One region of the Ohtaekwangia sp. genome, then DNA from elsewhere that is predicted to be linked to it. Evidence: riboswitches for the same ligand, from Rfam matches in the RefSeq annotation. Region 1 holds a riboswitch; the other holds the start of a gene.

Region 1 (16,649 bases):
TGCCATGCTTCGTGTATCAACACCGGTACACCGGTTGGCTGAGCCAGCGATAGAGTGGCATTGATAAAACTTTGCTGATCCTGTTGTGGGTGCCAATGGTTCCATAACTGAATAACATCAACGCCACCTTCGATCGCTTCCTTGAGACGGGGAAGTACATGCTCTTGACCGGGATAAGGATCAACCACCAGGTATAGACCGCCATGAATATTGGGCTTACTCATAATATACTTATTGTCAGGTGATCCGTGCTCATTTCCACCCAAGTTGTAATGCCTGGAAGAATGCGTTCCAATAAGGATCAGCCCCGGGATGTTGCAGCTTTTTTTGTGTACCATCTTCAGAAAGTATCAGACCGTTAGCCGGTTCGGTAATTTTGCCGATAACAGTAGCCTGGATTTTCTGGCTGGCAAATTTTTTAAGAAGCGGTTCCAGAATTTCCGGTTTAACGGTGATAATCATCGAGCCGGCTCCAACACAAAATCGCGGATCGATGTTGAATAACTTTCCGATCAATTGTTGCGCATGCCCTACTGGAATGTTGTCGCCATTTACCTCTACACCACAGCCCGAAGCATGAGCAAGCTCAATAATAGCCCCTAGTACACCACCTTCGGTAACATCGTGCATGGCCGTTACGGCAAAAGTGTGTCGGTGAATTTCTCCTGCAATCAGCCCTGCTTCCACGGCACTGGTCTCATAAAATAAAGAAGCGGCCTGTTGTTGAACAGCTGCTCCACATCCTTTCTTTACTGTTTCCGGAAAGCTCAGGGCGAGGATGGAGGTGGCGATCAGTGCGCATTGCTTGGTCATGATCAATATATCGCCCGGTCTGGCGCCTTTACTGGTAATAATCTGCTCGCCTGGAGCAAGGGTGATCATAGTGCCTCCGCCTGCAACGGTAGATTGCAAACCTTCAAATCGTCCGGTATGTCCGCCGGTAATGGCAATTCCTAGCCGTGCGCAAAACTCATGTATATAGCGCCAGTATTGTTCGAAGTCGTCTACCTCAAGCGTTGTGGGCAGGTTCAGGGTAAACTGTGCATATTGCGGGGCAAAGCCGGTGGTGGCCATATCGTTGGCCATCAGTTGCACCGATAGCCAGGCAGATTCGCGCAGACCGAGTGTTGGTATGAGCGACAGCGGATCGCTCGTCATGGCCATGGCTAATCCGTTGGGCAGACTTACCAGCGAAATGTCCACGCCATATTCCGGTCCAATCATTACTTCCCTCCGTGCTGCACCACAGAAGGGAAATATCCTCTCTTTAAAGAAACTGTTCTGAATCTTCCCGGTGTCCGGAAATTGAGTTGCTTCCAGTGTGTCCATAAATCATTCTTTGAATTTTACATGAAGTCCGAAGAAATCACCGTATGGTACTTTCCACTGCTGAACCGGGAACCACTTGGGCAATCCGGTACAATTCCATTCGAGGGTATATTCTTTTCCCTGCAGCGCCTTGTGTATGACTCTGGTTAGCGTTGCCGGAGTGTGAAACGTAGCAGTTACATAGAATGGGTTCTTGCCGAAGAACTGCTGTACTCTTCTGCGTACGATCTTGGGCGAGTTCCGGTTCATCATGCCGAAGAAAATACCATGACGGCTCACCCGTGCAGCTTCACGCACTACCTGAACCGGGTCGCGGTAATATTCAAAAGTGGTAATAAAGGCAACGGCATCGAACGTTTTGTCTTTGAAGGGCATATAGTGCGAATCTGCCAGCACCAGGTCGCCTTTGAATAACTGTGCACCTTGCCCCAGCATAAAAGGAGAGAGGTCGCCACCGGTAGCTTCAATGCCGATGTTGTGCCACCAGCGGGTGAACCGCGTAGTGCCACAGCCAAATTCCAGGAGCGTGCGGATGCGGGGATCGCTCAATACCAAATCGCCCATGATTTTCTTCTGCCAGATCTCTGCACGCTTGTAGCGGCCTTCATACCACAACTCGTATGTGTCGGTATGCTCGCGGTTGAAGAACCATTCTTTCCGGTTCTGCCACGATCTCAGATTTTGTGTGACGAGGTTAAAAGACATAGCTTCAATTTTAAGTGAAAAAAAAAGCCGCATCCAAAAGGAATGCGGCTCACTATCTTATTACCCGTAAAAAGTAAAATCGAAGCTTAGCATTCCCTTCGCTGGTACTAACCAGATCAGGTTCCCCGGGTATAATCTCAGCCACAAGTGGCACCCCGATGCGTTTATTTAACAACAAAGGAAGGCTATTGTGTTGTGAGATGCAAGGGGAGAAGTGTCTTCTAATTTCTTGGTTGTTAAAAATGATGGTGGTTAATTGCGCCAAAATTGAGGACGTAATATGATTTTTAAGATCTTTCGGGCAGTGTGGTTTTTCTCGTTGCTGGGTGTGCTGGCTGCCTTGCTGTATGTATATGCCGACCTGCCGGAGAATGTTATTGTGCAGCAGGAAGGTATCGAAACGGTGCTGCTTACGCGTGATGTTTTCTTTTACATCGTGGTAGCATTCCTCACCATTATCAACGTGTTAGTGTATTTGATTTCAAGTTTGTATAAAAAAGATCATACGTTTCGTGCATGGTTCTACGGACTTATTATCGCTATTAATTTCTTTTTCGTGGTGGGCTTATTCCTGATCAATGCCTATAACAGCGATGAACGTTTCGACTTTAGCCGCATTGGCTTTGCAATCTATGGTAGTGTAGGACTGGTCGCATTGTGGGCGATCAGCTGGCCTTTTGTGCGCTTTTTCGACAAGAAATCATCAAATCAATCAGTTTAGTTGAGCTGATTTTAGCTCTTGCTACACAGTTGATTACAGTATAGTAGTTTATTCATTTTTGTAATTAGAGTTTTTATTGAATCCCTTGAAGTGACTTTAAAATTCATTTTATTAGAACCAGATAGATATTTTGCTGCGGCCCAACAGGCGATCCTTTCGCTTGCAGGTTTTCATGAAGCAGCAGATTTTTTAAACTTTGATATTGAATTTTTTAGTCTTCAATTTTCTGAACGCTAAATCCTATTCGTGCTATGGCAAAATCGGAGAAAGAATCTTCCATGTTTACGTATGATGAATCGAGCATTAAGTCGCTCGACTGGCGTGAACACATTCGCCTGCGTCCGGGTATGTACATCGGTAAACTCGGTGACGGATCATCCAAGGACGATGGTATTTATGTATTGGTAAAAGAGGTAGTCGATAACTGTATCGATGAACACATGATGGGCTACGGAAAGACGATCGATGTAACGATAACCGAATCTAAAGTTACCGTTCGCGACTACGGCCGTGGTATACCCCTCGGAAAGGTCGTGGATGTTGTGTCCAAGATTAATACGGGTGCGAAATACGATTCCGGTGCTTTCCAGAAATCCGTAGGTCTGAACGGTGTCGGTACAAAAGCGGTGAACGCTTTGTCGAGCTATTTTAAAGTGCAGGCATTCCGCGAAGGCCAGCAGAAACTGGCAGAGTTCAGGAAAGGCGTTTTGGTGAACGATCCGAAACCCGGCAAGAGCGAGGAGAAGAACGGAACGTATGTTGAGTTCGAGCCGGATAGCACGATGTTCAAGAATTATCACTTCATTCCGGAATACCTGGATGACTTGATGTGGAACTACGCCTTCCTCAATGCCGGTCTTACCATAAATTATAACGGACAGAAGTTCTTTTCTAAAGACGGTCTGCTCGATCTGCTCAGACAGAAATCTGATGCTGATGATCTTCGCTATCCGATCATTCACCTGAAAGGAAAAGATATTGAAGTTGCTCTTACCCACGGCAACCAGTACGGAGAAGAATACTACTCCTTTGTGAACGGCCAGAACACTACACAAGGAGGTACGCACCTCGCAGCGTTCCGTGAAGGCGTTGTAAAAGGTGTTCGCGAATTTTATAAAACCGATTTTGATGCTGCCGATATCCGTGCAAGTATCATTGGTGCAATTGCCGTGCGTGTGCAGGAACCTGTATTCGAATCGCAGACTAAAACTAAACTCGGATCGATTCATACTGCTCCGGAAGGAGGGCAGCCAATTAAAAGTTTCGTAGGCGACTTTGTTGCCAAAGAACTGGAGATATACCTGAATACCAACCCGGTTGCAGCTGATGCATTGAAGAAACGCATTCAGCAATCAGAACGTGAACGCAAGGAGATCGCCGGTATCAAAAAGCTGGCGAACGAGCGTGCCAAAAAAGCAAACCTGCACAACCGTAAGTTGCGGGACTGCCGCTATCACTTCGATGAAAAGAATCCAAAAGGTGCCGGCAGCATGATCTTCATTACCGAAGGTGACTCGGCCAGTGGTTCTATTACCAAGTCGCGTGATGTGGAGACACAAGCCGTATTCAGCTTGCGCGGTAAGCCGTTGAACTGTTTCGGTCTTACTAAAAAAGTTGTGTATGAGAACGAAGAGTTCAACCTGCTGCAGCACGCCTTGAATATTGAAGACGGTCTCGATGGACTTCGTTACGATAAAGTAATTATCGCTACCGATGCGGATGTGGATGGTATGCACATTCGCCTGTTGTTGATGACGTTCTTCCTGCAGTTCTTCCCCGATTTGGTAAAGGCTGGCCATGTATTCATTCTGGAGACTCCGCTGTTCCGGGTGCGTAACAAGAAAGAAACCATCTACTGCTATAGCGATGAAGAAAAGCAGGCTGCCATCAGGAAGCTTGGAAGCAAACCGGAGATTACCCGCTTCAAAGGATTAGGAGAGATATCGCCGGATGAGTTTGGAAATTTCATCGGAGAGAATATTCGTCTTCAGCCGGTGTTGCTGCATAAAGACAGCCACCTGCAGAAGATATTGGAGTTCTATATGGGCAAGAACTCGCCTACACGTCAGGATTTTATTATTGAGAACCTGCGCATTGAACTGGATAAGGTAGAAGGGGTGGCAGAAGAAAAAACAGAGGAAGAAGTAGAAGCATAGTATTGAAGACATTTTTTTAATCGGTCATGAGTAAGAAAGACAACCCGAAAGCAAACCACGACAACGAGTCGAACGAAGAACCAAGCAACGGTGGCGGTACAGGTGAAGATGTAATCCACTCCATTGCGATCGATGGTCTGTACGAAAGCTGGTTTCTCGATTATGCCTCGTATGTAATTCTGGAGCGTGCCGTTCCGCGGCTGGAAGACGGGTTCAAGCCCGTGCAGCGCAGAATCATGCACTCACTTAAAGAGATGGACGATGGCCGGTTCAATAAAGTAGCGAACGTGATTGGTAACACCATGCAGTATCACCCGCACGGTGATGCTTCCATTGGTGAGGCAATCGTAAATATAGGGCAGAAGGATCTGCTCATTGAAACACAAGGTAACTGGGGAGATGTTCGCACCGGCGATGGTGCAGCAGCGCCACGTTATATAGAAGCGCGCCTCTCGAAGTTTGCGCTCGATGTTGTTTACAACGCGCAGACTACCGAATGGCAATTGTCGTACGATGGTCGTAAGAAAGAACCGGTTACGCTGCCGGTAAAGTTTCCGCTGTTGCTGTCGCAGGGAGTAGAAGGTATAGCGGTAGGTCTTTCAACCAAAATTTTGCCGCACAACTTCTGCGAGCTGATCAAGGCTTCTATTGATATACTGAAGGGTAAGAATCCGAAAATATACCCTGACTTTCCCACCGGAGGTATTGCTGACTTCAGCGATTACAACCAGGGATTGAGAGGAGGGAAGATCAAGGTGAGAGCCAAGATTGATGTGCTTGACAAAAAGACGCTTGTTATCAAGGAGATACCTTTCTCAACCACCACAACATCTCTCATGGAGTCGATCGTGAAGGCGAGTGAGAAAGGCCAGATCAAGGTAAAGCAGGTGATTGATAATACAGCTGCCAATGTAGAGATCCAATTGCAATTGCAGCCAGGGCAATCTCCGGAAGTAGCGATCGATGCCCTTTATGCATTTACGGATTGTGAAATATCGATATCGCCGAATGCCTGCGTGATTGTGGACGACAAGCCACGGTTCATGCCGGTGAACCAGATATTGAAAGCCAATACGGATCAAACCGTAGAACTCCTGAAGCGTGAGCTGGAGATCAAACGTTCAGAGCTGATGGAGAAGATCCTGTTCTCATCACTCGAAAAGATATTTATCGAAAACCGTATATACCGCGACATTGAAGAAGCGGAAAGTTGGGAAGAAGTAATTCAGACGATCGATAAGGGACTGAAACCTCACAAGAAGAAATTCTATCGCGAGATTACGACAGATGATATTGTACGGCTCACGGAAATACGCATCAAGCGTATCTCCAAATTTGACTCATTCAAAGCAGATGAGATGCTGCGCGATCTTCAGAAAGAACTGAAGGAAACAGAACATCACCTGAAGAACCTGACTGATTTTGCTATTGCTTACTTCCAGCGACTACTTGAGAAATATGGCAAAGGTCGCGAGCGTAAAACAGAGATCAAGAGCTTCCAGTCTGTTACGGCTGTGGAAGTTATCGCAAACAACCAGAAGTTATATGTGAACCGCGCTGATGGCTTCATTGGATATGGTTTGAAGAAAGATGAGTATATCTGCGACTGTTCTGATCTTGACGATGTAATCGTGATCCGCAAGGATGGTAAAGCGAGAGTGTCGCGTATCCAGGATAAAGTCTTCATGGGTAAAGATATACTGTATGTAGGCATCTGGAAGAAAGGTGACGATCGTATGGTATATAATGTGATCTATGCCGATGGAAAAGGAGGTAAGAGCTTCGCGAAGCGTTTCAATATACCAGGTGTTACCCGCGATAAGGAGTATGATTTGACGCAGGGCAATCCGAACTCCCGCATTCTCTATGTGAGTGGAAATCCGAATGGCGAAGCGGAGAAAGTAGAAGTAAAACTTTCGCAATCCAGTACCGCGCGCAAGAAGATATTTACGTACGACTTTGCCGAGTTGGAAATAAAGGGCAGAAGCTCTCGCGGAAATATACTTACACCATACCCGGTTCGTAAGGTTGACTTCCTCAAAGCGGGGGGATCGACTCTAAGTAAACTTGACCTCTGGTTCGATGCCGATGCAGGTCGTTTGAACAAAGAGAAGCGCGGGCGCTATCTGGGCAAGTTCGATGTTGATGATAAGCTTATCACTTTCTACCGCAATGGTTCTTACAAGATCACGAATTATGAACTTACCAATCGTTTTGATCCGGAGAAGACGTTGCACGTAGAGAGATTCAATCCTGAAAAAGCTATATCGGCTGTGTACGTAGATGGCGAGAGCAAGCAGTATATGGCGAAGCGCTTTATGATTGAAACGACTACACTCGATAAGGAATTTGGATTTATCTCAGAAGGCATCGGCTCACGCCTCGTGGCCGTAACCACCTCTGAAACACCGGAAGTAGAAGTGGAGGTAGTGAAAGCTAAAGATAAACCGAAGGTAACAGAAGTTGTGAACCTCGAAGAGGTTGTAGATATCAAAGGCTGGAAGGCCGTGGGTAATAAACTTTCTCAGTACAAGGTAACGAAAGTAAACCTGGTGCAGGAAGAAGAAACCGGTTTGGAAGAAGGTGATGAAGAGAGTGCTTTGACAGAGACTACTGACACGGATCAGTCGTCAAAAAAAAAATTGAGTTCGAATCTGAGCCCGAAGTCGAAGCAGACGGCCAAGTCAGCCTCTTCGGCGAGCCCGAAAAAGCAGGCGGTGAAAAAGGAGAAAGCAAAAGCCAGGCCCCAAGCCACCAGCAAAAAAGCGAGCCCACCAAAAAAATCCAAGTCGAGCAGCAAGGCCTCTTCGGCCAAGCCAGCCAAAAAAGCAGCGAAGAAAGCTCCGCCAAAAAAGGCGAAGAAGAGATAAGGAATAAGTCCGGAAGTCCGGAAGACGGAAAGTCTTCTGGCACTTTCAGCGCAGGCGATACGATTGAGTTATCAGTTTAGTCGTTATCGGCGAATTGTTATCCGTTAATTGTGGGTGTGATGCTTACAGTTAGCGGATAATTTTTTTTTCCACAGATCTCACAGAATTGCATATCCGTTATCAGTTAATCGCTATCGGGCAAGATCGAAAAAGACGGGAATGAATTTCATGCCTGGTGCCCTGAGCTGCCAGGATGCCATACGCATGGTAAGGTTCCCGCAATAGCATTGGAGAATTTGAAGGATGCAGTTCAATTGTACTTAGATACAATTATGGAAGAGGAGATAGCCAGGCTTACAACCGAAATGTTGGATGAAGCCTAAAATTAATCAAGCTCTTAGAAAAAGAGGGCTTCATTTTCGTTCGCCAATCAGGTAGCCTGCAGATCCGTTATAAGTTACACGTTAATCGTTAATAGATTTTCAATTTACCTGTAACGGTTAACTGTTCACGGATATCAAAGTCTTTTCTCCACCAGCTCAGCCACTGTCTCTCCAATAGACAGTGAAGATGTAGCGGCAGGGGAAGGAGCGTTGCAGACATTGATAGCTTGTTTTTCTTCCAGAATCATGAAGTCGTCCAGCAGGCCGCCTGTTCTGTCGCAGGCCTGGGCACGCACTCCGGCTCCGCCTTCCATGAGGTCTTCTTCTTTAATTTCCGGCAATAGTTTTTGAAGCGCTTCGGTAAATGCCGCTTTGGAGTAAGAGCGATGCATTTCGCCTATGCCGGTTCGCCAGTACTTCGCTACAATTTTACGGAAGCCCGGCCACGCCAGTGTTTCACCGAGTTCTGCAAGGTTGATGTCCGATTTTTTATAGCCTTCACGCTTGAAAGCGAGTACGGCATTTGGTCCGCACTCTACACCACCGCCTACCATCGTTGTGAAGTGCACGCCCAGGAACGGGAAGTTCGGATCGGGCACCGGGTATATCAGTGTCTTTACTAAATATTCTTTCTCTTTCTTAAGCTTATAGTATTCACCACGGAAGGGAATGATCTTTACATTTACATGGGAAGAAGTAAGGCGCGCAATTTTATCCGAATATAGTCCGGCACAATTCACCACCAGCTTACCGGTATAGCTTGCCTTTTGTGTAGCCACCACCACCTTGTCGCTATCGAATTGTATATCGATCACTTTCTCGCCGAGCTTCAATTCTCCACCTTGTTGCTGAAATACTTCGGCATATTTCTCGGCTACCATACGGTAATCAACGATACCTGTCTGTGGTACATGTATACCGGCGATGCCGGCAACGTGAGGTTCATATTCTTTCAGCTCAGAAGCATTTAGCATCTTAAGATTTTGAAGGCCGTTTTGCAATCCGCGATCGTATATATTCTTTAACAGGGGAAGCTCCTTCTCATCAGTAGCGACAATCACTTTTCCGCAGATGTTGTGTGGTATATCATGCTGGCGGCAAAAGTTAAGAAGCAGGTTGTAGCCGTGAATACAATTTCGGGCTTTCAAACTTCCGGGTTTATAGTATATACCGGAGTGAATGACGTTGCTGTTATTACCGGTTTGATGGTTGGCGACAGCATTCTCTTTTTCGATTACAATTACTTTAAGCCTGGAATTTCGGCTGGTGAGTTGCAGGGCAGTGGCCAGACCGACAGCGCCACCTCCAATCACTATAACATCGTATTGCACGGACTTGAATTTTGCCCGAAGCTAACGTAAACATCTATAAAAAAGAAGCCCCGGATTTACCGGGGCCTCGTTATTCTATTTCCTCTTTTTAGCTGCTTTTTTTACCACCTTCTTCGGTGATTTTTTAGCTACCGGTTTCTTACCGGCTTTTTTAGCGATCACTTTCTTAGCAACTTTTTTCACAGCTTTCTTCGGGGCCACCTTTTTAGGAGCAGCCTTTTTAGCTACTACTTTTTTAGCGGCTTTCTTCGGTGCTGCTTTTTTGGCTACCGTTTTCTTTGCAGCTTTTTTAGCAGCTGTTGTCTTCTTGGCAGGAGCAGCCTTTGCTACTGTAGCCTTCTTCGGTGCTGCTGTAGTTTTCTTCGGTGCCACTGTTGGCTTGGGTGCTGCTGTTTTTGTTGCAGGTTTACTGGCAACAGGTCTGACAGGAGCTGGAGCGGAAGATTTTGGAGCGGGAGCCTCTGTTTTAGCAGCAGGTTTTTTCTCGGCAGCAAACTTCTTCGCCATCAGGTTCAGTGCAGATCCGGCTTTGAACCACTCAATCTGGTTTGCATTGTACGTGTGGTTAACGGAAATGCTTTCTTCAGAACCATCGCTATGGTGAATTACCAGTGTGAGTGGCTTCTCCGGAGCGAATGTGGTAAGACCAACGATATCGAAAGAGTCGTCTTCTTTAATCTTGTTATAGTCTTCCTTGTTGGCAAAAGTAAGCGCGAGCATACCTTGCTTCTTCAGGTTTGTTTCGTGGATACGAGCGAACGACTTTACGAGTATAGCGCGCACACCCAGGTGGCGTGGCTCCATTGCAGCATGTTCGCGTGATGAACCTTCTCCGTAGTTTTCGTCACCCACTACAATCGATCCTATGCCATCGGCTTTATAAGCACGTTGCACTTTAGGTACTTCATCGTATTCACCTGTAAGACCATTCTTAACGCTATTGATCTTCTCGTTGAAGAAGTTAGTAGCACCAATCAACAGGTTGTTGGAAATGTTATCAAGGTGACCGCGATACTTCAGCCATTTACCTGCCATAGAGATATGGTCGGTAGTACACTTACCTTTTGCTTTAATGAGCAGGCGCAGACCTTTCAGATCTTTACCTTCCCATGGTTTGAATGGATCGAGGAGTTGCAGACGATCTGAAGCAGGATTTACTTTCACTACTACTTTACTGCCATCCTTAGCAGGAGCCTGGAAGCCAGGGTCTTTTACATCGAATCCTTTTGCAGGAAGCTCATCTCCGGTAGGAGGGTCAAGCTTTACTTTTTCACCCTGCTCATTGGTCAGGTAATCTGTTTCAGGGTTGAACGTCAGGTCACCGGCAATAGCCAATGCTGTAACCAGCTCAGGCGATGCAACAAAGGCAAATGTATTCGGGTTGCCATCGTTGCGCGACTGAAAGTTACGGTTGAAGGAGTGAACGATCGTGTTCTTCTCTTTCTTCTCTGCACCTACGCGGCTCCACATACCAATGCAAGGTCCGCAGGCATTGGCAAATACTTTGGCACCGATCTGATCGAATGTATCGATAAATCCATCGCGCTCAATTGTATAGCGTACCTGTTCTGAACCTGGAGTGATGGTGAATTCCGCTTTGGTTTTTAATCCTTTGCTGGCTACTTGTTTGGCAAGGCTCGCAGCGCGGGATATATCTTCGTATGAAGAGTTGGTACAGGAACCGATCAATCCTACTTCAACAGTAGTAGGCCAGCCGTTTTTAGCAGCTTCTTCTTTGATCTTTGAAATAGGAGTAGCCAAGTCTGGAGTGAACGGACCGTTCAGGTGTGGTTCAAGCTCCGACAGGTTGATCTCAACGATCTGGTCGAAATACTTTTCAGGCTCTGCATATACTTCGGGATCAGCAGTAAGATGCTCGCGTATACCGTTGGCAAGTTTAGCAACTTCTGCACGGCCGGTGGAGATCAGGTAGCGCTCCATCGACTCATCGTATCCGAAAGTTGATGTAGTAGCTCCGACTTCAGCGCCCATGTTACAGATGGTTCCTTTACCTGTACAGCTCAATGCTTCGGCACCTTCGCCAAAGTATTCTACTATAGCGCCGGTTCCGCCTTTTACGGTAAGGATACCAGCCACTTTCAGAATAATATCTTTAGCGGAAGCCCAGCCACTTAGTTTACCGGTAAGTTTTACACCGATTAGCTTCGGGAATTTCAATTCCCAGGCCATGCCCGACATAACATCTACGGCATCCGCTCCACCAACACCGATTGCCACCATACCGAGGCCACCGGCGTTTACGGTGTGAGAGTCCGTACCGATCATCATACCACCAGGGAATGCGTAATTTTCGAGCACTACCTGGTGGATGATACCAGCTCCTGGTTTCCAGAATCCGATACCATATTTAGTGGATACTGAAGCCAGGAAATCAAATACTTCTTTACTTTCTGTATTAGCAGTAATCAAATCTTCTTTAGCACCCGTCTTGGCTACGATCAGGTGATCGCAGTGTACAGTAGACGGCACCGCTACCTTAGGTCTTCCGGCAGACATGAACTGCAACAGCGCCATTTGGGCCGTTGCATCCTGCATCGCTACGCGGTCTGGAGCAAAATCAACGTATGATTTTCCGCGGCCAAAGTTCTCCAGCTTTTGATCTTCGTGGAGATGAGAGTATAGTATTTTTTCAGACAACGTGAGTGGACGATTGACAACTTTTCGAGCTTTGGCTATGCGTGCGGGCATATTGGCATACAAAGCCTTGATCATTTCTAAATCGAATACCATAAGAGTTTAAATTTAAAGCGATGCTAAAGTAGCAAATTTTTTATCGCGAAGAAGTTTCTGCTGCTAGCGTTTGCTTTGAATTCGTCTGCTTTACTTTATCAGTACCTCTTATTTTATCCAACAGAATGTTAAGCTGGTGGATTTCGTCCTCGGAGAGATTGTGTAAAATGTCTTCGAAGGCGTCTACTTCCGGTTGCATCCGGTCAAGTATAGCAAGACCTGTTTGTGTGATCTTTACCTCAACACTGCGTTTATCTTTTTCGCAGAAGTCGCGGGTAACGAGACCTTTGATACGAAGTCGTTCTACGATGCGGGATGCATCCGACATTTTATCCAACATGCGATCTTTAATAAGATTAATAGATGCATGACCTGGCAACTGACCTTTCAAGATCCGTAGTACATTGTACTGCTGCCGCGTGATGTCGTGTTTCTTAAACACAACGTTCATTTTGTCAACGACATGGTAATTTGTGAATACCATGTTTAATAAGGCTTTCTGAAACTCGTTTCTGAAATCCTCCTCGTGAATCTCTTGTTCAAATGACATATAGCGGGGTTTTCTGGGTTTAGACACCCAAAGTAGCTATTAAAGAAGTCGTGCCGACAGAATACCTGAATAATCCGGTACAACACCTAATGACTTTAACAGCCGGCCATCCCTGCTATTTGCTGTTTATATAATTAAGAAACTCTCTTTTGATGTTTTCGTCCTGGAATTTACCTGAAAAATACGCGGTTCCGGTTTTACTGTTTGTGTCGCCTACACCACGCGATGCCACACACATATGGTTGGCATCGATCACTACGCCGACATCTGCGGTCTGTAAAACGCGCTGCATCTCCTTGCCGATCTGCACCGTGAGACGCTCCTGTACCTGAGGACGTTTAGAGAAATATTGAACAATGCGGTTAATTTTTGAAAGGCCAATTACTTTACCGCTTGAGAAGTACGCTACATGGGCTTTGCCATAGATGGGCACGAAGTGATGCTCGCAATGAGAGTAGAACGTAATATCTTTCTCCACCAGCATCTGGTCATAATTATACTTATTGTCGAACAGCCTGGAGTGCGGCCGATTCTTGGGATTGAGTCCGCTGAAGACTTCCTTTACGTACATCTTGGCAACTCTTCGCGGTGTACCGTTGAGACTATCATCCGTAAGATCAAGGCCGAGTATGGTCATAATCTCACGAAAGTGCTTTTCGATGTGCTCGATCTTTTCTTCATCGTCCATATCGAATGCGTCCGGACGGAGAGGAGTTTCGGCAGAAGTTCCTACATGATCTTCCGCAAAGTCTTCATCCTCGGGGCTAGTTGGCCGGATATTCAACGAAATTCCTTTCTGTCTCATACAAAGTAATTTTCAATTCAAATTTTGAGTCGATTTGTTGCCGAAGTATTCTCCAGATAACGATCGCTATATTTTCAGCAGTCGGGTTAAGTTCTTTAAAATAGTCGAGATCAAGATTCAGGTTACGATGATCAAACTTGTTCAGCACATGCTCTTTAATCAGATCGCTCAGCACTTTCATGTCGTATACATAGCCAGTGGCCTGATCGGGTTCTCCCGTAAGGCTCACGATTACTTCGTAATTGTGGCCATGAAAATTAGGATTGCTGCATTTACCGAATACCTGCTGATTTTTTTCCGAAGACCACTCCGGATTGAAAAGTCGATGGGCTGCGTTAAAATGTTCTTTCCTCGATACCTTTATCTTCATGTCATAAAGGTAAACAGGTTTAGGTTCAAAAGGTTCAGTTCACTTTCTGTAATCGGGTTTAATTTAGAAGTTTGTGAGGGCCGTATTTTGAAAACTGAAGAGTGCCAGGTTTATTCCCAACGTGATCTCGTGGGTATTAAAGCGTGTGCCCACAGCGTTGCCTGCGGGTACTTCAAAAACATATCCAAAGCGATAAGCATCTGCAAACCTGCATTGTAACAAAAATCCAAACGCATTGGCATTGCGGGTAAACAACCCTGCTGAGTATTTCTGATCCAGGTTGATAGCCATCGTATAGTCAACAGACAGTGGCGCTCCCGGAACGTACTTGGCCAACACAGAAGGTCTTAACCGAACCCGTGGCGACAAATAGAATACATAGGCTGCAGCTCCATAGTAATGCTGATCGTACAGGCGAGCCTTTACCGTGTTGCCCGTGTTATCATCTGATAATATAGTTGCAGATGGTAGCATGCGCGGGATAGAGAGCCCGGCAAAAAAGTGTTCGCTGTTCAGGATCAGCCCGGCACCCACGCTTGGCTTGGTAACATTCAGGTTGTTGCTAAAGGCAGGATCAGTTGGATCGTATGTATTTAACGCATCGTTATTGGTTTTGAAATTGATAAAGCCGGCCTGTATACCGAAGGATAGAGATGAGCCGTTGAGATTGAGCCGGTATGCATAAGTAGCATACGCTTCGGTGTTTTTGTTCGCGCCCGTCTTATCCTGCACTACTAACATGCCGAGTCCCATCTTGTTATGGCTTACCGATGAATGGGCACTTACATTGATCGTGGTCGGACTCCCATCAAAATTACTCCACTGCCTGCGATACGATACAGAAGCATTGAAGTTGTTATTCAAACCGGTATAGGCCGGGTTGATTACGAGTGGGTTGTTGAGGTACTGGGCATAGAGCGGATCTTCCTGGGAAAATGCTGAGGTGAACACAGCCAGGAGCCAGAGCAGGTAAAGATACTTCATGCAGTTATTGCTTTAAGGACAGGTATCCGGTTAGAGGTGAGGAGGCATCGGCAAATTCGATCTTGTAGAAATAGGTGCCGCTCGGTAGCTCCTTACCGTGATCGCTCAATCCTTCAAAGCGTTTTCCTGGAAGATCATTTGTATAGTTCTGAACTTCAAAAACTTTATCGCCCCAGCGATTAAAGATGCTCACGCGATTATCGATAGGCGGTAAGTATTCAATGCGCATAAACTTGTTATCGCCTATACTCTTGGGCGCTACAGCGTTATATACGATTACCTGACCTTGCTTGCTGGCTTCCGGAGCAGCCTCCACATTGATTGTAATCACATTGGAAGAACAAGCCTTCATCAGGTCGCAAGCCTGAATGGTCATGTTATCGGTGCCTGAAAAAGCATCTTTATACTGAATACGGAGTTTATGATTGGCAGTGATGGATGCGCTAGCGCCACTCTCAGGCATCTTGATAATGGCGATGCTGGCCGGGTCCAGGTTATTGTCGCGATCGGAAATTATCGTCAGCAGGTCGAGTTCGACTAGGGTACTTTGTTGTGTTACAATCTCTTCGGTATCAATGACCGGAGCTGTATTGCATTGCAGGGTGGCGGTAAGTATATAATTGCCGGCCGCCAGGCCGCTGATGTCTTCCTGGTCGGAAGTATAGCCGTTCGGCCCCGTCCAGGAGATTGTTACCGGCGCGGCAGGTGACAGTACGGTGGCTTGCACAGATCCGGAAGGTGTCATGCATTGTGTATTGTTGATACTCACATCGATGTTAACTGAAAGTGGTTGCGCAGAGTTATCGATAATGGTAACAGCTTGTATATCAGTAGGAGTGACGGTATTTATGCATCCTGTACTTTTATCGAGAACAGATACACCATACGTACCCGGTGACAGTGCAGCTATACCTTTTGTGGTTTGCCCATTACTCCATTGTACCGTGTAATTGTTACTGCCCGTAACGGTCAGATCGATTGCACCATTGAAAGGAGTAGAGCAGCTGGTATTGTCGGTCTTTGTGAAGCTCAGAGAAGGTGGTTGGGTTTTGTTGGCTATATCAAACTGTTTGAAAACGGAACATCCTGAAACATTATCAACCACATACACGCTATAGGTGGAAGGTGTCGCATTGGCCAGATCTTCTGTGGCACTGGCAAATCCACCGGTTGATTGATTATACCAGGTATAGGTATAATTCCCCGATCCATTACTTACTGCAATATCAATACTGCCGTTGGCAGGGGAGCAGTGGGTAGCCGGTGTTACAGTTTCATTTATAGCGAGTGTGGCTGCAGCTGCATTAGAGAGGTAGATATATTTCTGCACGCTGCACCCTTGCACTTTGTCGGTGACCGTAAGCACATAATTGCCGCTTCGTAAACCGGTGGCGGAGGCCGTAGCGCTGGTGGCTTTTGACCCGTCAGGGGATTGCCATTGATAAGAATAACTGCCTGATCCTCCGGTAACAACAGCTGTAATACTTCCGGTAAAAGGTGAAGTACAATGGGTGTTGCTGGTGGTAGTGTAGCCAACCTTTAATGCTGACTCCAGGGAATAATAGAAGGTAGCGGTACAAGTGCTGTTCTTCAGGTCAGCAACCTCCAGGTAGTAAGTTCCTGGCGATATGGCAGCCAAGTCTTTTGTGTTCGCAATGATATTGAAGGCCTGGTCATACCATAGGTAGCTGTAA
Region 2 (16,649 bases), on a different contig from region 1:
CGATGTAATCTATACCAACGAAGGAGCCGAGGCGATACGAACCATGGAATTAAGCGCCAATGCACTGCATGCTTTCCGCGATCGTTTCCCCGCCTATATGGATGCCGATGACTTTACAATCGAATTCGAAGAATACGAAGCGTCAGATTATCTCGATTGATGCAAAAGCGGGTTACAGGTTCAAAGTTCAAGGAGCGTTTAAGGTTCAGGTTGGGTGCTTATTGGCGAAAGAAAATTCACAGGGCTCTTCATAAATCGTGTGTCAAAAACTACTTTTGCACCCTCATTTTTAATCACTTATAATTTACCTGAACCTCATGGCCAATCAAAAGATTACCCGAGCCCTTATTTCTGTTTTTTATAAAGATAACCTTGAGCCGATCGTTCACGCACTCGGCAAGCAGGGCGTAGAATTTGTATCTACCGGAGGCACTCAGGATTTCATTGAGAAGCTTGGCTATAAAGTAACGCCTGTAGAAAACCTTACCGGATATCCTTCTATTTTTGGTGGTCGCGTAAAAACATTGCACCCTGCTATCTTCGGGGGTATACTATATCGCCGCGATGATGCCGGTGACATTAACCAGGCAAAAGAATTTAAGATCGCCCCGATCGACCTGGTGATTGTTGATCTGTATCCTTTCGAGGAAACAGTTGCCAAAGGCGGTTCGGAAGAAGATATCATTGAGAAAATAGACATCGGAGGAATATCGCTGATACGCGGTGCTGCCAAGAATTTTAACGATGTGCTCATCGTTTCTTCGCGTAATCAATATGGTGCGTTGCTCCAGCTTCTGCAGGAGAAAAATTGCTCGTCAGACCTGCGCGATCGCAAGAAGTTTGCTGCGATGGCTTTCGATGTTACCTCGCACTACGATGCTGCTATATTCAGCTACTTCAACAACGAGTTTCAGATTCCCAGCTTTAAAAAAAGTTATCAGGAAGGACGTGTACTTCGCTATGGGGAAAATCCGCATCAAAAAGGAACATACTATGGCGACCTCGATGGATTGTTCGAACAGCTTAATGGTAAAGAACTTTCCTATAACAACCTGGTAGATATAGATGCTGCTGTAAACCTTGTAAAAGAATTTGAAGGTGAAACAGCGTTTGTTATTATTAAGCATACCAATGCGTGCGGTGTAGCTACAGCACCTTCCGTAAAAGAAGCATACCTCAAGGCTTTTCAGGCTGATACTATATCTGCTTTCGGAGGTGTGCTGGCAACAAACAAAACGATAGACCTGCCTGCAGCGGAAGAGATCAACAAACTGTTCTTCGAAATATTGATTGCTCCCAGCTATACCGAAGATGCACTCGCACTGTTGAGGAGCAAGAAGAACCGGATGTTGTTGCTACAGAAAAAGCAACTCATCGAAACCCGACAAAGCAAGACTATATTAAACGGTGTGATTGAGCAAGACCTCGATCTGAAAACCGATTCACAAGCCGACTTGAAAGTGGTAACAAAGGTGGCGCCTACAACGGCGGAAGTAAATGCTTTACTCTTCGCCAGTAAAATATGCAAGCACACCAAGTCGAATACAATTATACTGGCTATAGAAGGGCAGTTACTGGCCAGTGGAGTAGGGCAGACTTCACGTGTAGATGCATTGCGGCAAGCTATAGAGAAGGCCGGTACATTTGGCTTTAACCTGCAGGGTGCCGTGATGGCATCGGATGCTTTCTTTCCATTCCCCGATTGTGTGGAAATTGCTAACCAACATGGGATACATGCGGTGATACAACCGGGTGGATCAGTAAAAGATCAGGACTCGATTGACTACTGCGATCAGCATAACATGGCCATGGTGTTTACAGGCATTCGTCACTTTAAACATTAATCCCAACTTTTTTATATGTCTTGATGTTCACTGTTCCATGGCAATGTCTTCATTGGACAGGAACAGTGAACATGAAAGCTTTAACCCCTGTCGGTTCATCGACAGGAATTTTTTAGCCCGGTAAAAAACTTACATTTTTAAGCTGTTAATCATTATTTTGGTAAATTAAATGCAATTTTACGGGCGACTATATCAGTCAAACTTTTCCGGTTATAATTTTTAAACTTTAGGGAATACAGATACATGGCATTTTTTGACTTCTTTACCAGTGACATTGCAATAGATCTGGGGACAGCAAACACCCTTATCATTTACAAAGACAAAATTGTAGTAGATGAGCCTTCTATCATCGCGCTGGATAAAGTAAACAGCAAGGTGTTGGCCATCGGTCGCGAGGCGATGCAGATGCACGAGAAGACGCACGATCACATCAAGACGATCCGTCCGCTGAAAGAAGGTGTGATTGCCGACTTCCAGGCTGCCGAGATGATGATCCGGGGGCTCATCAAAATGATTGATACCGGCAAGCGTCTCTTCCCACCGTCATACCGCATGGTAATCTGTATACCTTCAGGTATTACCGAAGTAGAGAAGCGCGCTGTACGCGACTCTGCAGAACATGCCGGTGCTAAAGAAGTATATATGATCTACGAACCGATTGCCGCTGCCATTGGTACAGGTATAGATATAGAACAGCCGATCGGTAACATGATCGTAGACATTGGCGGAGGTACCACCGATATCGCGGTGATAGCACTCTCGGGTATAGTGTGTGACCAGTCGATTCGAGTAGCCGGTGATACCTTTAACCGTGATATCCTTGATTATATGAGACGCCAGCACAACCTGTTGATTGGTGAGCGCTCGGCTGAGAAAGTGAAGATCGAAGTAGGCTCTGCGCTTACTGAGCTTGATGACGGACCGGATGATTACGAAATCCGTGGTCGCGACTTGATGACCGGTATTCCTAAAACAATCAAGATATCCTATTCGGAAGTTGCCTTTGCTCTTGATAAGTCTGTTTCCAAACTGGAAGAAGCGGTATTGAAAGCATTGGAAACATCTCCTCCCGAATTGTCGGCCGATATATATGAGCGCGGTATATACCTTACAGGAGGTGGCGCGTTGCTGAGAGGGCTCGACAAACGTCTTGCACTCAAAACCAAGCTGCCTATTCACGTGGCAGACGATCCGCTGCGTGCCGTTGTTCGTGGCACAGGCCAGGCACTGAAAAATATTCCACAGTTTCGTGCAGTATTAATGACCTAGTCTGCAGTTGGCGAATGGGTGAGGTACGAATATCATCGAGGGTTGAACGCACCTTAACTGAAGTTTAATGGAGCGTCTATTTTATTTCATCTATCAGTATCGGGCTTTCTTTACGTTTATCGTGCTGGAAGTATTTTGCTTCTGGCTGGTGGTGGAGAACAATGCATACCAGGGAGCCAAATTCTTCAACTCCTCCAACACCGTAGTTGCTTCCCTCAACAATTTCTCCCAGAGCATCCGCGATTATTTTTTGCTACGCGATGTAAACACCACACTGGCAGAAGAGAACGCTGCCTTACGCAAGCGGGTAGAACAAAATAACCAGCGTGTGCAATCTTCCGACAGCGTTGCATCCGTAACGGATTCTTCCTTCATTAAACGCTTCGATTTTATCAGTGCCAAAGTCGTTAACAATCACGTAGATCAATTCAAGAATTTCATCACGATTAATAAAGGAAAAGATGCCGGTATAGAGCCCGGCATGGCTGTAATCAGCCCGGGTGGTGTTGTGGGCAAAGTAAAAATGGTTTCCAATCATTATGGTGTTGTAACTTCTTTACTGCATATCGATCTGATGGTTTCCGCTTTGCTGAAACGCACCGGGCACTACGGATCGGTGCAATGGGAAGGCCGGGATCCGCAAATTGTCAAGTTCAAATATATTCCGCGCCACGTGAACCCGATGGTGGGCGATTCGGTTGTTACATCCGGATTCAATGCCATTTTTCCCGAAGGTATAATGATCGGAACGATCGTGGATGTGAAGCTGGGCAATGAGGCACTCTCATACGACCTTAGTGTAAAACTTTCGCAAGACTTCCGTAAACTCTCTTATGTTACCGTTGTGCGTAGTGTTTTAAAGAACGAACAGGATTCGCTGGAGCATGCCGTAAACGAACTGGAGCGATGAACAGAGGTATAATACTACAGGTTTTTGCTTTTTTTGTTTATCTGTTCTACCAGGTATTAATCCTGCAGAATGTAGTATTGTTCCACACGGCTTTCTGTTTTCTCTATGTAGTATACCTATTGTTGTTGCCTGTGGAAACCAATCCGCTGGTGTTGATGGGTATAGGGTTTATGATGGGCTTTGCCGTAGATATGTTCTATGAAAGTATAGGACTTCATGCCTTTGCCTGTGTACTGATCATGTATCTGCGGAACTATTGGCTTAATTCCATGACACCGCAGGGAGGCTACGATAGCAATACCACCCCTTCTCTGGCTATGGGAGGATTTCAGTGGTTTGTGATCTATTCTTTGCCTTTGGTGTTTGTGCACCACGCAGTTTTATTTTTTATGGAAGCAGGGGGCTTCGGTATGTTCTGGTTCACACTTTGGAAAACAATTACCAGTACATTTTTTACCATGCTTGTAATTTTAATCGCACAATTTCTGTTTCCAGGAAGAAGACGATAGGTAACTTTGTACTCGCTTCGCTGCTCGTCAGCGTTCCGTTAAAAGCGAACCACCTACCTTCTGATCTTTTCCTGAAAACCAAAGACCCACACCCTCGCTCCGCATGTCCCCTATATTTACCGGCAACAGTGCCATGATGCATTGCTGCCGAAACCTGCAAGCTTTACTTTTTTAAATTGCCTGTACTATTATGAACGAAGGCCGAAAAGAAGTTTTACAAATTGTTTTTGTTCTGATAGGAGTAGTTTTCCTGATAAAATTATTCTTCATCCAGATCGTAGAAGACAGCTATAAAAATATGGCGGGTGTTAATGCCATCCGCAAAGAAATTCAATATCCCATCCGCGGTATTATTAAAGATCGAAACGGTAAACTCATTGTATATAATAACCCGGAGTTCGACCTGATGGTGATCCTGCACGAAGTAAAACACTTCGACAGTGTTCGCTTCTGCCATGTGTTTGGCAAAACACAGGATGAGCTTCGCCAGTTGTTTAAAAATTTCTACACCGAGATCAGAAACAGAAAAGCAAACCAGTTTCAGCCGTTCCCTTTTCTTCGACAGCTCTCTACATACGATCTGGCGAAGATCCAGGATAATATAGATGAGTTCCCCGGCTTCTTTATTCAAGACAGAACTACTCGTGCGTATGCAAGCAAGGCGGTGGCCAATGCTATCGGCTATGTAAGTGAAGTATCGAAAAGGCAGCTTGATAACGACAAGACCGGTATATATCGCCAGGGTGACTACATGGGGCAAAGCGGCCTCGAAGCATATTACGAAGAATATCTGCGCGGCAAACGCGGTGTAAAATATCTGATGCGCAATAAAGATGGTGTAATCAAAGGCTCGTACGAAGACGGTAAATATGATACATTGTCAGTACCCGGCCAGGATCTTGTTTCTACCATAGACCTTAACTTGCAAGAGTACGGTGCATTTCTGTTGAACGGTAAAGCGGGAAGTATCATTGCGATCGAACCTTCTTCCGGAGAGATACTCGCCATGATATCCGGACCATCGTATGATCCCAATCTCCTTACCGGGAAGAATTATAGCGAGAACTTTGTGATGATCAGCAATGATAGTCTCAAGCCGCTCTTTAACCGCCCGTTGATGGCGCAGTATCGTCCGGGATCTATATTCAAGATTGCTCAGGCGATGGTGGCATTGCAAGAGGGTGTGATTACTCCAGAGACACGTATCAAATGCGATCGCTCCATCATCAATTGTCACGGTCCACATTCAAATGAAGATTTGCGCGGTGCTATAGCAAACTCGTGTAATCCGTACTTCCACAATGTACTTCGCAGAATGCTGAACAAGGGCAAGGCAAACAATCCATTTGATGATACGCGTATAGGCTTGGAAGAATGGAACAAACACATCAGCAGCTTTGGCTTTGGCAAGCGCCTGGGTATAGATCTTCCCAATGAAAAGAGAGGTCTGGTGCCAAGCCCTGCTTATTACGATCGCGCTTATCGGGGTCGCCCGTGGAAGTTCTCCAATATATACTCAATTGCCATTGGCGAAGGTGAGAACATGGTGGTGCCGTTGCAGATGGCTAACTTTGCGGCAACATTGGCTAATAAAGGATTTTATTATACGCCACACCTGGTAAAATCCGTTGGCAGCACAGGTATGCCGTTGCCTCAATATTTAGAGAAGCACTACACAACCATTGACTCTGCCAACTTCCGCATAGCACGCGATGCCATGCAGCGCGTGGTAGAGGCTGGCACAGCACAGTATCGAGCCAAGCTTAAAGATATAGTGGTGTGCGGTAAAACAGGTTCCGTGCAGAATGAACCGAACCCGGATCACTCTGTGTTTATAGCGTTTGCTCCGAAAGAAAATCCGAAGATCGCTATATCAGTATATGTAGAATATTCCGGTCAGGGTGGGCGTGCCGCTGCATCTATTGCCAGTTTGATGATTGAGAAATATCTCCTCGGCAAAACAGAGCGGCCGAATATAGAAGAGTATGTTTTGAAGGGTAAGTTCCTCCACTAATAAACGTTGAAAGAAATTGAGAAGAGACGAAATTATATCGCAGAAACTTGATTGGGTTACCGTACTCATTTATGGTCTCATGGTGTTCTGGGGCTGGCTGAATATATACTCTGCTACCTACGATGAAACTCAATCCATCTTCGATCTGTCGCTAAATTCAGGCAGGCAGATGATGTTCATTATAGCATCCATTGTGTTGATCCTGGCAATCCTCATCATCGACATGCGCTTTTATGAAACATTTGCCTACTTTATATATGGCGGAGTGTTGTTCCTGTTGTTGCTGGTACCGTTCATCGGTAAAGAGGTTGGTGGTAACAGGGCGTGGCTGGGCTTTGGATCATTTGGCGTGCAGCCTTCGGAGTTTGCCAAATTTGCAACAGCGCTCGTAGTAGCGAAATATATAGGCACGATTGGATTTCGCATGGATAACCTGCGGAATCAGATTATACTCTTTGCGATGATAGGAGCTCCTATTTTGTTAATCCTTCTGCAAAAAGACTACGGTACAGCCATGGTATTTATGGTATTTCTGCTGGTGTTTTACCGCGAAGGCATGTCGCCATTTCTGTTGCTCGTAGGATTGGGTATGGCGGTTATTTTTATACTTACACTATTGGTGGAAAACAACTGGATTTTGTTCGGAATAATTGCCGTGGCCTGGGCCATCACTATATATTTCAATCGCAGAAAGAAGATCAAGCGGCTCATAATCATAACAGCAGGTGCATTAGTACTGGCATTCACCATTACCAGCGTTGAATTTATCTTCAACAACCTGTTGGAAGAACACCACCAGAAACGGGTAATGGTGTTGATCAACCCGGAGCTTGATCAGTTAGGTGCCGGGTACCACGTATATCAATCGAAAGTAGCGATTGGTAGTGGTGGCTTTTTTGGAAAGGGATTTTTGAAAGGCACACAAACGAAGTTGAAATTTGTGCCGGAGCAGTATACCGATTTTATCTTCTGCACTATTGGTGAAGAGCACGGATGGGTAGGAAGCCTGTTTATGGTGGCGTTGTTTATGGCATTGCTCTTGCGCGTAGTCTATCTGGCCGAGCGACAGAAAAACCGGTTCGCGCGGGTATATGGTTACTCAGTGGCGTGTATACTATTTTTTCACTTTGCCACGAACATTGCCATGACGATCGGGTTATTCCCGGTAATTGGTATACCATTGCCATTCTTTAGTTATGGAGGTTCCTCGCTACTGAGTTTTACCGTGTTGCTCTTTATCCTGCTGAAGCTGGATGCACACAGAATGCACGTACTGCAGCGGCTTTGATAAGTTTAATTATAGATACAAATAAAAATCCCGGATGAGCCGGGATTTTTGTTTATGATTATAGCGGTTGATCTTGGACTATACCGTCATGATCTCGGCTTCTTTTTTCTTCATCAGCGCATCAACCTTTATAATGAAGTCGTCAGTCATCTTTTGAACTTTCTCTTCCGCATTCTTTACATCATCTTCAGACACACCTTTGATCTTCTTCAGTTGTTCGTTGGTATCCTTGCGGATGTTACGAATGCTCACCTTGCCGTGTTCGCATTCCTGGCCAACTTGCTTTACCAGTTGTTTGCGTCTTTCTTCCGTAAGCATCGGTATGTTGATGATTACCTGCTGACCATCATTTTGAGGATTCAACCCCAGGTTACCATTGATGATGGCTTTCTCAATTTCCTGGATCATTCCTTTCTCCCACGGCTTAACAAAAAGTGTACGGGCATCCGGAGAGGTAACGGAGGCCACTTGGTTCAGTGGTGTCATGGCGCCATAATAACTAACCTGCAAGCCATCCAGCATAGCGGGGTTGGCTTTGCCGGCACGGATCTTTGTAAGCTCATGACCAACGTGATTTAATGCCTTGGTCATCGATTCGCGGGCATCTTCCAGATATAGTTCAATCTCTTCCATAAAAGAAAATATGAGTATGAGTTCGTTTACAAATTTAGATTCGTGATGTTAATTAGCTGATCAACGTACCAGCTTCTTCACCATTCACCACTTTCAATAAATTACCTTTCTTGTTCATATCGAAAACAATGATCGGCAACTTGTTTTCTTTGCAAAGAGTAAAGGCAGTCATGTCCATAATGTTGAGATTTTTCTCATACGCTTCCTGGAACGACAGCTTGCTATAACGCACAGCATCCGGAAACTTTTCCGGGTCTTTAGTATAAACACCATCTACACGTGTGCCTTTGAGCACCACGTTTGCCTGCACTTCAATAGCGCGTAAGCTGGCTGTAGAGTCTGTTGTGAAGTATGGATTACCAATACCCGCACCGAAAATAACGATTCTTCCTTTTTCCAGGTGGCGTATTGCCCGGCGTCTGATGAATGGCTCGCACACCTGTTCCATTTTTATACCAGCCATGAGGCGGGTAAACATACCATGACGTTCGAGCGCACTTTGCAATGCCATAGCATTGATCACCGTAGCCAGCATACCCATGTAGTCGCCCTGCACACGGTCTATACCCAGCGCCTCTGCCTGGCCACCTCTGAAAATATTTCCTCCACCAATTACAATGGCAATTTCTACACCCTGATTCTTGATGGTTCTGATTTCTTCACAATACTGCTCCAGCACATTGGGATCGATATTGGTGTTTTTGGAAGATCCTTGCAATGCTTCACCACTGAGTTTGAGGAGGATACGCTTATACTTCATTCGTATGTTGGGTTGATTATACAGCGAAATTGGCGCAATATATTCAAAGCACAGGGCTTTCTAAAATTCCGCAACAAAGTACGGGAAATGAAATATGGGATTTTTTTACTGTTCGGCCATGCATTTGGTATACGCACGGAAGGGAGGGTGCTTCAAGAGTCCAGCCGGAGTTTAATACACCGTTAGCCCTACACGCCCGGTTATTGGCTGCGTTTAGAACTCGATCAACACCTGATTTTTTTCTACGCTATCGCCTTTCTTCACTTTCACATTTTTAACCGTTCCCTCGCCTGGCGATTTGATGATGTTCTCCATCTTCATCGCTTCCAGTATCAGCAACGGATCGTTTTGCTTTACAACATCGCCGGCTTTCACTTTCAGATCAATGATCAGCCCGGGCATAGGGGCCTTTAATAAATTCATCTTGCCAGCAGCACCGTTGGCCATGCCCATCTTTTCCAGCAACAAGTCAAATTTATCTTTGAGGGCCACGGTATATATTCTGCCGTTTACTTTAATCGTAAAGGTTTTGGTGGCGGCATCGGTCTTTACCACTTCAGCACGATAACTTTTCTGTTCATACAAAATATGAAAATATCCATCGCCAACCTTTACCAGGTCCCAGCTCAGAGGACTTCCGTTAACTGTAAATCCATCATCGGAAGAAGCGATATCGAAATTCTTTTTGTTGACTGTAGCCTTGAACATATCCTAAAATTATTGCACCCGTAAATGTGCAAATTATTCCCGATAAGGATAAGTAATTCAACGATTTCGATTCAGGCAGGCGGTCCAGTAATTCCGGTTGCTGACAATCTTTTTTGCAAAATCGGTTTTTATGCTTTTAACTTTGTGCTGTCGAAAGACGAGGGGTGCCTTAATATAACGGGCTGAGATTATACCCAATGAACCTGATGCCGGTAATGCGGCCGAAGGGAGGCAAGGTTAAACGTACGCAGAGCATTCCCCTGTGCGCTGTTAGTTTAAACCACATTTTAAAAAAATGTACAAGGTAATTTTTATGGCAGCAACGGTGCTGTTGTCGTTGCGCGTGCATGCGCAGGAGTTTTCGGTTACGGGAAGCGTTCGTGATTCCCGGAGCAATCAGTTATTAACAGGCGCATCGCTGCAACTGGAAGGCACGAATTATATAGCCGTGAGCGATGCCTTTGGAAGGTACCGGTTTGAAAAAATACCGGCAGGCGAATATACCCTGATGACACGCTTTATCGGATATGCTGATAAAACGGAGAAAGTAAATGTATCTTCTAACACTGAGCTTAACGTTCGTCTCGAAGAAACCTTTGTGATGACCGATGAAGTAGTAGTATCCGCTACGCGTGCCGATGAAAAGACCCCGGCTACATTTACAAACGTAAACAAGGACGCCATCCAGAAGCAAAACTTCGGGCAGGATTTACCTTTATTGCTCAACTGGACTCCATCTGCCGTAACAACTTCCGATGCAGGTGCTGGTGTAGGCTATACCGGCATTCGCATTCGCGGAAGCGATGCCACGCGCATCAATGTAACGGTAAATGGTATACCCTATAACGATGCAGAGTCGCTCGGAACATTTTGGGTGGATGTGCCAGATATAGCAGCATCGTCACAAAGTGTACAAGTGCAACGTGGTGTGGGTACATCTACCAATGGCGGTGGTGCATTTGGTGCCACTATAAATTTGCAAACCAACACTCGCAATGACAAGCCGTATGCTACCATTATGTCATCGGCAGGTTCGTTTGGAACGTTTCGTAACAGTGCATCTTTTGGTACAGGGTTATTGGACGATCATTGGGTAATTGACGGACGTGTTTCAAAAATTGTATCCGATGGTTTTATAGACCGCGCCACTTCCGATCTGCAATCGTATTATTTCTCCGCCGGATATTATGCGGGCAATACGATGATCAAAGCCATCACCTTCGGTGGCAAAGAGCGAACATACCAGGCGTGGTATGGCGTGCCGCAATCGCGCCTCAACAACGATGTAGAGGCCATGCTCACTACCGCTTCCAACGAAGGATGGAACGAAGCACAAACGCAGAATTTGCTGAACTCCAACAGTCGTACATTCAATCCCTATACTTATAAAAACCAGGTGGATGATTATCGCCAGGATCATTATCAGCTGCATTTCTCACAACATATAGCCGATGGTTTTTCAGCAAACGTATCGCTGCACTATACACCGGGTAAGGGCTATTATGAAGAATATCGGTACAATCAAAAATTCTCGAGCTATGGATTATCACCGGTGGTAATTGGCGATTCCACGATTCAATCAACCGATCTTGTGCGCAGGCGTTGGCTGAACAATGATTTTTATGGATTTACCTATTCGCTCAACTACGAGAAGAATAAAGTGAATGCTATACTGGGCGGTGCATGGAATCGCTACGATGGCGATCATTATGGTCAGATTATCTGGGCACAGGTATCGCCTGTTCCTACAGAATATCAATACTATTTTAACAATGGCGACAAGCGCGATTTTAATATATATGGTAAAACTACCTATGCGTTTACCGATCGGCTGAATGGCTATATCGATCTTCAATATCGCAGGGTAACGTATAAGGCGGCCGGTACTGAGAACGAGCAGAATACTATTGCTATTGATAAGGAATTTAACTTCTTCAATCCGAAGGCTGGCGTTACATATGCTGTCAATGAAAATCAAACCGTATATGCATCGTATAGTGTAGCAAACCGTGAACCGGTGCGTGATGATTTTGTGGCTGCCCTTCCGGGACAAGATCCTCGTGCCGAGCGCCTGCATAACCTGGAAGCAGGATATAAAGTAATGGGAAGAACCTATATGCTGAAAGCCAACTATTACCTGATGGACTATAAAGACCAGTTGGTACTCACAGGACAATTGAATGATGTGGGAGCTTCCATTCGCACCAATGTGAATAATAGTTACCGCATGGGTATAGAGCTGGAAGGGGCGCTTAAAATTTCGGAGCGACTCTCGTGGAATGCGAACGTTACACTGAGCCGCAACAAAATCAAAAATTTCACAGAAGTATATTACGACTACGGTGCAAACTTCGATGAGTATAACGAGGTGCGCAAGCAATATCACAATACCGACATTTCCTTCTCGCCAAACGTAATTGCAGGATCGGGCCTCAACTATAAACCCTTCCGCGGACTGGAAGCTACATTGCTTACCAAATACGTTGGGCGTCAATACCTCGATAATACCTCGAATGCCAGCCGCAGCATCGGCTCGTATGTAGTGAACGATGTGCGCCTTACGTACACCATTCAACCGACTTTCATGAAAGAGATCGTGTTAAGTTTTCTGCTGAATAACATCCTGGCCGAGAAATATGCTTCCAACGGGTATACCTGGGGTTATGCGGCCGGTACGCAATTGTACCGCGAGAACTATTATTATCCCCAGGCCGGGCGGAATTTTATGGCTATGCTAACGTTGAAGTTTTAATTCTTCTTTAATAAACCTTCCGGGGCTTTACACCTGGAAGGTTTATTCCTTAATTTGCCATGCAGGTATATCATGGCTTCCATTAACCGTACGCGCACATTTATTGAATCATTGCTGAAGCTCACACGTTTTGGCAACTTGGTTATTATTGGCATTGCGCAATATTTCACTGCCGGTTTTCTTATAGACAAAACCTTGCCGGGCGACATTCGTCTCTTCCTGCTTTCTGCATCCACCATTGTTATTGCTGCGGCAGGATACGTTATTAATGATTACTACGATGTAAAGATCGATTACATCAACAAGCCGGATCGCGTTGTCATTGGCCGGAATATACCGCGCAGGTATGCTATTCTTTTTCATGTAGTGCTTTCGGGTGCAGGTATTTTACTGGGGTTATTTCTTTCGTGGAGAATAGCAGCCATCAATGTGATGTCAGTATTCTTGCTCTGGCTATATTCCAATAATCTCAAACGCCTTCCGTTTATCGGTAACTTTTCGGTGGCATTGCTCACCGGCTTGTCGATCTGGATTGTTGACCTGCTATATTATCGCGGCAGCGCACTCATTCTGATCTATGCCAGCTTTGCATTTTTTATGACGCTGGTGCGCGAGATCATAAAGGATATGGAAGACCTGAAAGGCGACAATACATTTGGATGCAGAACACTTCCTATTGTTTGGGGACTAAGGCGAACCAAGTTTGTTATATACCTGATCATTGCAGTCTTCGCCATCACAGTATTGCTGCTTAATCATTTTTATAAAGCCCTGCCAATTCAATACTACGTTATTTTCCTGTTTGTGCCGCTGCTAATTTTGTTATATCGCCTGGTGCTTGCCGACACCACCAAAGATTTTAACACGCTAAGCACAGTTTGTAAAATAATTATGCTGTTCGGCATCCTCAGCATGGCGTTTGTTCAATAACCGCCAAGGCATCACAAAAATTACTTTACCTCTATAACTGTTTTAGTTTTAGGAACAAGTCGCCCGAAAGGACGCAAGCTATAATTGTGCTGCAGCATCGTAGCCTCAAATTCAGTCTGCTTATCTTCATCGACTACAATCAATAATCCACCACTGGTTTGCGGGTCGGCCAGAATAACTTTTTGCTTTTCAGTGATAGCGCTGATCTTGGAACCGTAGCTATCCCAGTTGCGTATGGTGCCCCCTGGTATACTTTTCTGATCAAGGTATATATCGAGAAAATCGAACGTGGGAATTTTACTGAAGGTTATTTCAGCAGAAAGATTACTTCCTTCACACACTTCGTACAAGTGCCCCAGTAAACCAAAACCCGTAACATCCGTCATGGCACTTACATAGGGGAGTTTGCCGATTTCAGCACCCAGCCAGTTGAGCGTAAGCATACTGTCAACGGCTCGTTGATAATGTGCCTGCTGCACAATACCTTTTTTCTGTGCGGTGGTAACAATGCCTATACCAATCGGTTTGGTGAGGTATAGTAATGAGTTTACACGTGCAGTATCGTTACGTTTCAGGTTTTCTTTCTTCAGCTTTCCGGTAACGGCCAAGCCAAACACAGGCTCCGGGCAATCAATGCTGTGGCCACCGGCCAGCGGTATCTCGGCTTCCAAACATACTTTGCGGCTTCCTTCCAATACGCCCTTGGCAACCTCTGCGGGTATCTTGTTGATGGGCCAACCGAGTATAGCAATTGCCATGATCGGTTCACCGCCCATCGCATATATATCACTGATGGCATTTACCGATGCAATGGCACCAAAAGTGGCGGGGTCATCTACAATGGGCATGAAGAAATCGGTAGTGCTTACCACGCAGGTGCCATCGCCCAGATCGAATACAGCAGCATCATCTTTCGATTCGTTACCCACCAGCAACTCGGGAAAGATGGTCTTGGGTGCATCGGAATGTAGAATGGTTTCCAATACAGCGGGAGAGATTTTACATCCACATCCTGCACCATGACTATATTGTGTAAGCTTGATCGTTTCCATACTGCAAAGTAAAAGGATCGGAATACTTATTGAAATGAATTTATAGCAACGTTGCTATAGGGTAAGCTTACCGCGAAACAGTTGGTTAACCGCCTGACTCAAATTACCGGCGAATGATTGCAGGTTGCTGCCATTCCAGGCAACAGAAGCTTTTACACGATGTTTCTTTTTGGATAAACCATTGGTGTAAGCCTTGTCGTAATAGGTGAGGAGAATGTCAATTACCGCAGGCATATCGTTGGTAAGCAGCTTATCGCGTGCTGCATTGAAGTGTTGACCGCCCAACTTTTTAGTGATGCGTGTCATTGCTTCGAGAAACTGTTCGCGATCGGCAGGTCCATACTCCTCTACAAGCCTTTGAATGCGCACAGCTCTGTCCACTACGATTTCAACGATTGGGCTCTCGTTCATCTGTCGCCACAATCCTTCCGGCAGAAATATTTTTCCAACCGCGATGGATTCATCTTCAATCCATACTCTCCGTAAGCGATCGAGCTTGAGTATATTTTCGAAGAGATCATTTTGAAACTGTTCTGTAGTAGGCTGTGGAGGCATGCTTAATCCTCCAAACACAGAGCCTTTGTGCGATGCCAGTTGCTCCAGGTCTATTACCTGTTCGCCATGCGCTTTGAGTGCGCGAAGCATTTCGCTCTTGCCACTACCCGTGCAACCACTTACCACTACCAATTCCAACGGCAGCATAAAAGACTCCAACGCTCGGGTGCGATATGCCTTATAGCCGCCGGCAAGCTGGTGTGTTTTGATTTTTGCCATGCCCACAAACTGGCAGAAGTTAGACGACCGCATACCGCCACGCCAGCAGTGCACGAGTAACTCATTGCCTACACGCTCTGTTTCATTAATGATATTCAACAACCGCGGACCGACCAGACGAAATCCGGTTTTTATTGCCTCCGCCTGCCCTTTGCGTTTATAGTCAGTGCCAACCTCCACACGCTCGGCATTGTTGAGAATAGGAATATTAACAGCAGCTTGAACATGACCTTCCTGGTATTCGCCTTCGGAGCGAACATCTACAACCGGCAGTTGCGCGCGGAGCTTCAGAAAATCATCGATGGATAGTTGCATGGCAGTATCACTACAAACTTAAACTATCTAAGTGAATGGTGAATTGCCACGCAAGCGATTATTAATTATCGGAGAAATTAACGGAGAGCGCTGTGCTGATGCCAATGCGAAATCCATAGTTAAGATATTTGCCATCCTGGAACGCTGCGATAGCTTCCAGCCGAAGAAAGCGCAGGATGCCATCGATCGAGTAGCCTACCTCAGTATAATTCTTTGACATAGGTGTGGCCAGGTAGTTCACAAATACGTTCTCACTTATACCGGCCATACGCGCCAGCGGAAAACTGGTAACCAGGAATCTGCGGAAGTGATAGTGAACATTACCGGCAAAGTAGCGGTCGTCCGTGCTATAGTTGTAATAGTCCAGCAAACGGAAACTTCCCACGGGATCGCTTGTGGCAAACGGCGTAAGGTTGCCCAGGAAGTGCTTATAATCCATGAAATACATTTTGTTGTTATTCAGGAATCCACCCGCACGCAATGCTACATCTACATGCCCGCGAACACCAATGTTAAATTCATGTTTTATACCCAGCTCGATCTGATCAAAATCTACATCACTTTGTAAAATGGAATTGAAGCCTTTCCGGTAATCAAGCGTAAAGGTTGGCGATGAGTTGGGTATTTCATGTTTATGTCCGTTACGGATATTGTATTTAAGCCACGGCCTCGCCGTTACCCGTACGGACCCAATGAACGCTTCGTGGTCGGGGAAGCCCGTATCTGCAAGCTCTGCATTTACCGGGCGATTCTCTGTATAGCCTTCAATACTCTTGCGGTCTACCCATTTATAGTTGGATGTATTTTGCAATTCGTGCCGTTTGCTCCATGAAAGTGTTCCACTCACAGACACAAATTGACTTAATTTTCTGCGATACAACAGGTCTATAT

What was found. Region 1 has a riboswitch for thiamine pyrophosphate ahead of V7Q33_RS11085 (class I SAM-dependent methyltransferase). Riboswitches for the same ligand answer to the same signal wherever they lie in the genome.
Region 2: it holds a riboswitch for thiamine pyrophosphate, as region 1 does, so the genes downstream of both, V7Q33_RS01850 (TonB-dependent receptor) here and V7Q33_RS11085 (class I SAM-dependent methyltransferase) in region 1, are expected to answer to the same signal.

Annotation. Positions count from the first base shown of each region.
Region 1 is NZ_DAIQRQ010000021.1:34,637-51,285, forward strand. Features, by position in the region: gene V7Q33_RS11075 (thiamine phosphate synthase) at 1-224, opposite strand, end outside; gene V7Q33_RS11080 (AIR synthase family protein) at 253-1,329, opposite strand; gene V7Q33_RS11085 (class I SAM-dependent methyltransferase) at 1,333-2,034, opposite strand; TPP riboswitch at 2,111-2,202, opposite strand; gene V7Q33_RS11090 (hypothetical protein) at 2,315-2,755, shown strand; gene V7Q33_RS11095 (DNA topoisomerase IV subunit B) at 3,007-4,911, shown strand; gene V7Q33_RS11100 (DNA gyrase/topoisomerase IV subunit A) at 4,938-7,781, shown strand; gene V7Q33_RS23415 (hypothetical protein) at 8,170-8,256, shown strand; gene lhgO (L-2-hydroxyglutarate oxidase) at 8,299-9,495, opposite strand; partial or broken gene V7Q33_RS11110 (aconitate hydratase) at 9,991-12,246, opposite strand; gene V7Q33_RS11115 (MarR family winged helix-turn-helix transcriptional regulator) at 12,287-12,796, opposite strand; gene folE (GTP cyclohydrolase I FolE) at 12,912-13,601, opposite strand; gene V7Q33_RS11125 (6-pyruvoyl trahydropterin synthase family protein) at 13,561-13,971, opposite strand; gene V7Q33_RS11130 (PorP/SprF family type IX secretion system membrane protein) at 14,035-14,955, opposite strand; gene V7Q33_RS11135 (gliding motility-associated C-terminal domain-containing protein) at 14,960-16,649, opposite strand, start outside.
Region 2 is NZ_DAIQRQ010000002.1:175,048-191,696, forward strand. Features, by position in the region: gene V7Q33_RS01800 (amidohydrolase) at 1-160, shown strand, start outside; gene purH (bifunctional phosphoribosylaminoimidazolecarboxamide formyltransferase/IMP cyclohydrolase) at 318-1,844, shown strand; gene V7Q33_RS01810 (rod shape-determining protein) at 2,088-3,113, shown strand; gene mreC (rod shape-determining protein MreC) at 3,181-4,023, shown strand; gene V7Q33_RS01820 (Rod shape-determining protein MreD) at 4,020-4,532, shown strand; gene mrdA (penicillin-binding protein 2) at 4,723-6,546, shown strand; gene rodA (rod shape-determining protein RodA) at 6,563-7,834, shown strand; gene frr (ribosome recycling factor) at 7,913-8,467, opposite strand; gene pyrH (UMP kinase) at 8,520-9,227, opposite strand; gene V7Q33_RS01845 (biotin/lipoyl-containing protein) at 9,441-9,935, opposite strand; TPP riboswitch at 10,086-10,182, shown strand; gene V7Q33_RS01850 (TonB-dependent receptor) at 10,231-12,687, shown strand; gene V7Q33_RS01855 (geranylgeranylglycerol-phosphate geranylgeranyltransferase) at 12,760-13,617, shown strand; gene selD (selenide, water dikinase SelD) at 13,638-14,669, opposite strand; gene mnmH (tRNA 2-selenouridine(34) synthase MnmH) at 14,724-15,758, opposite strand; gene V7Q33_RS01870 (DUF5686 family protein) at 15,820-16,649, opposite strand, start outside.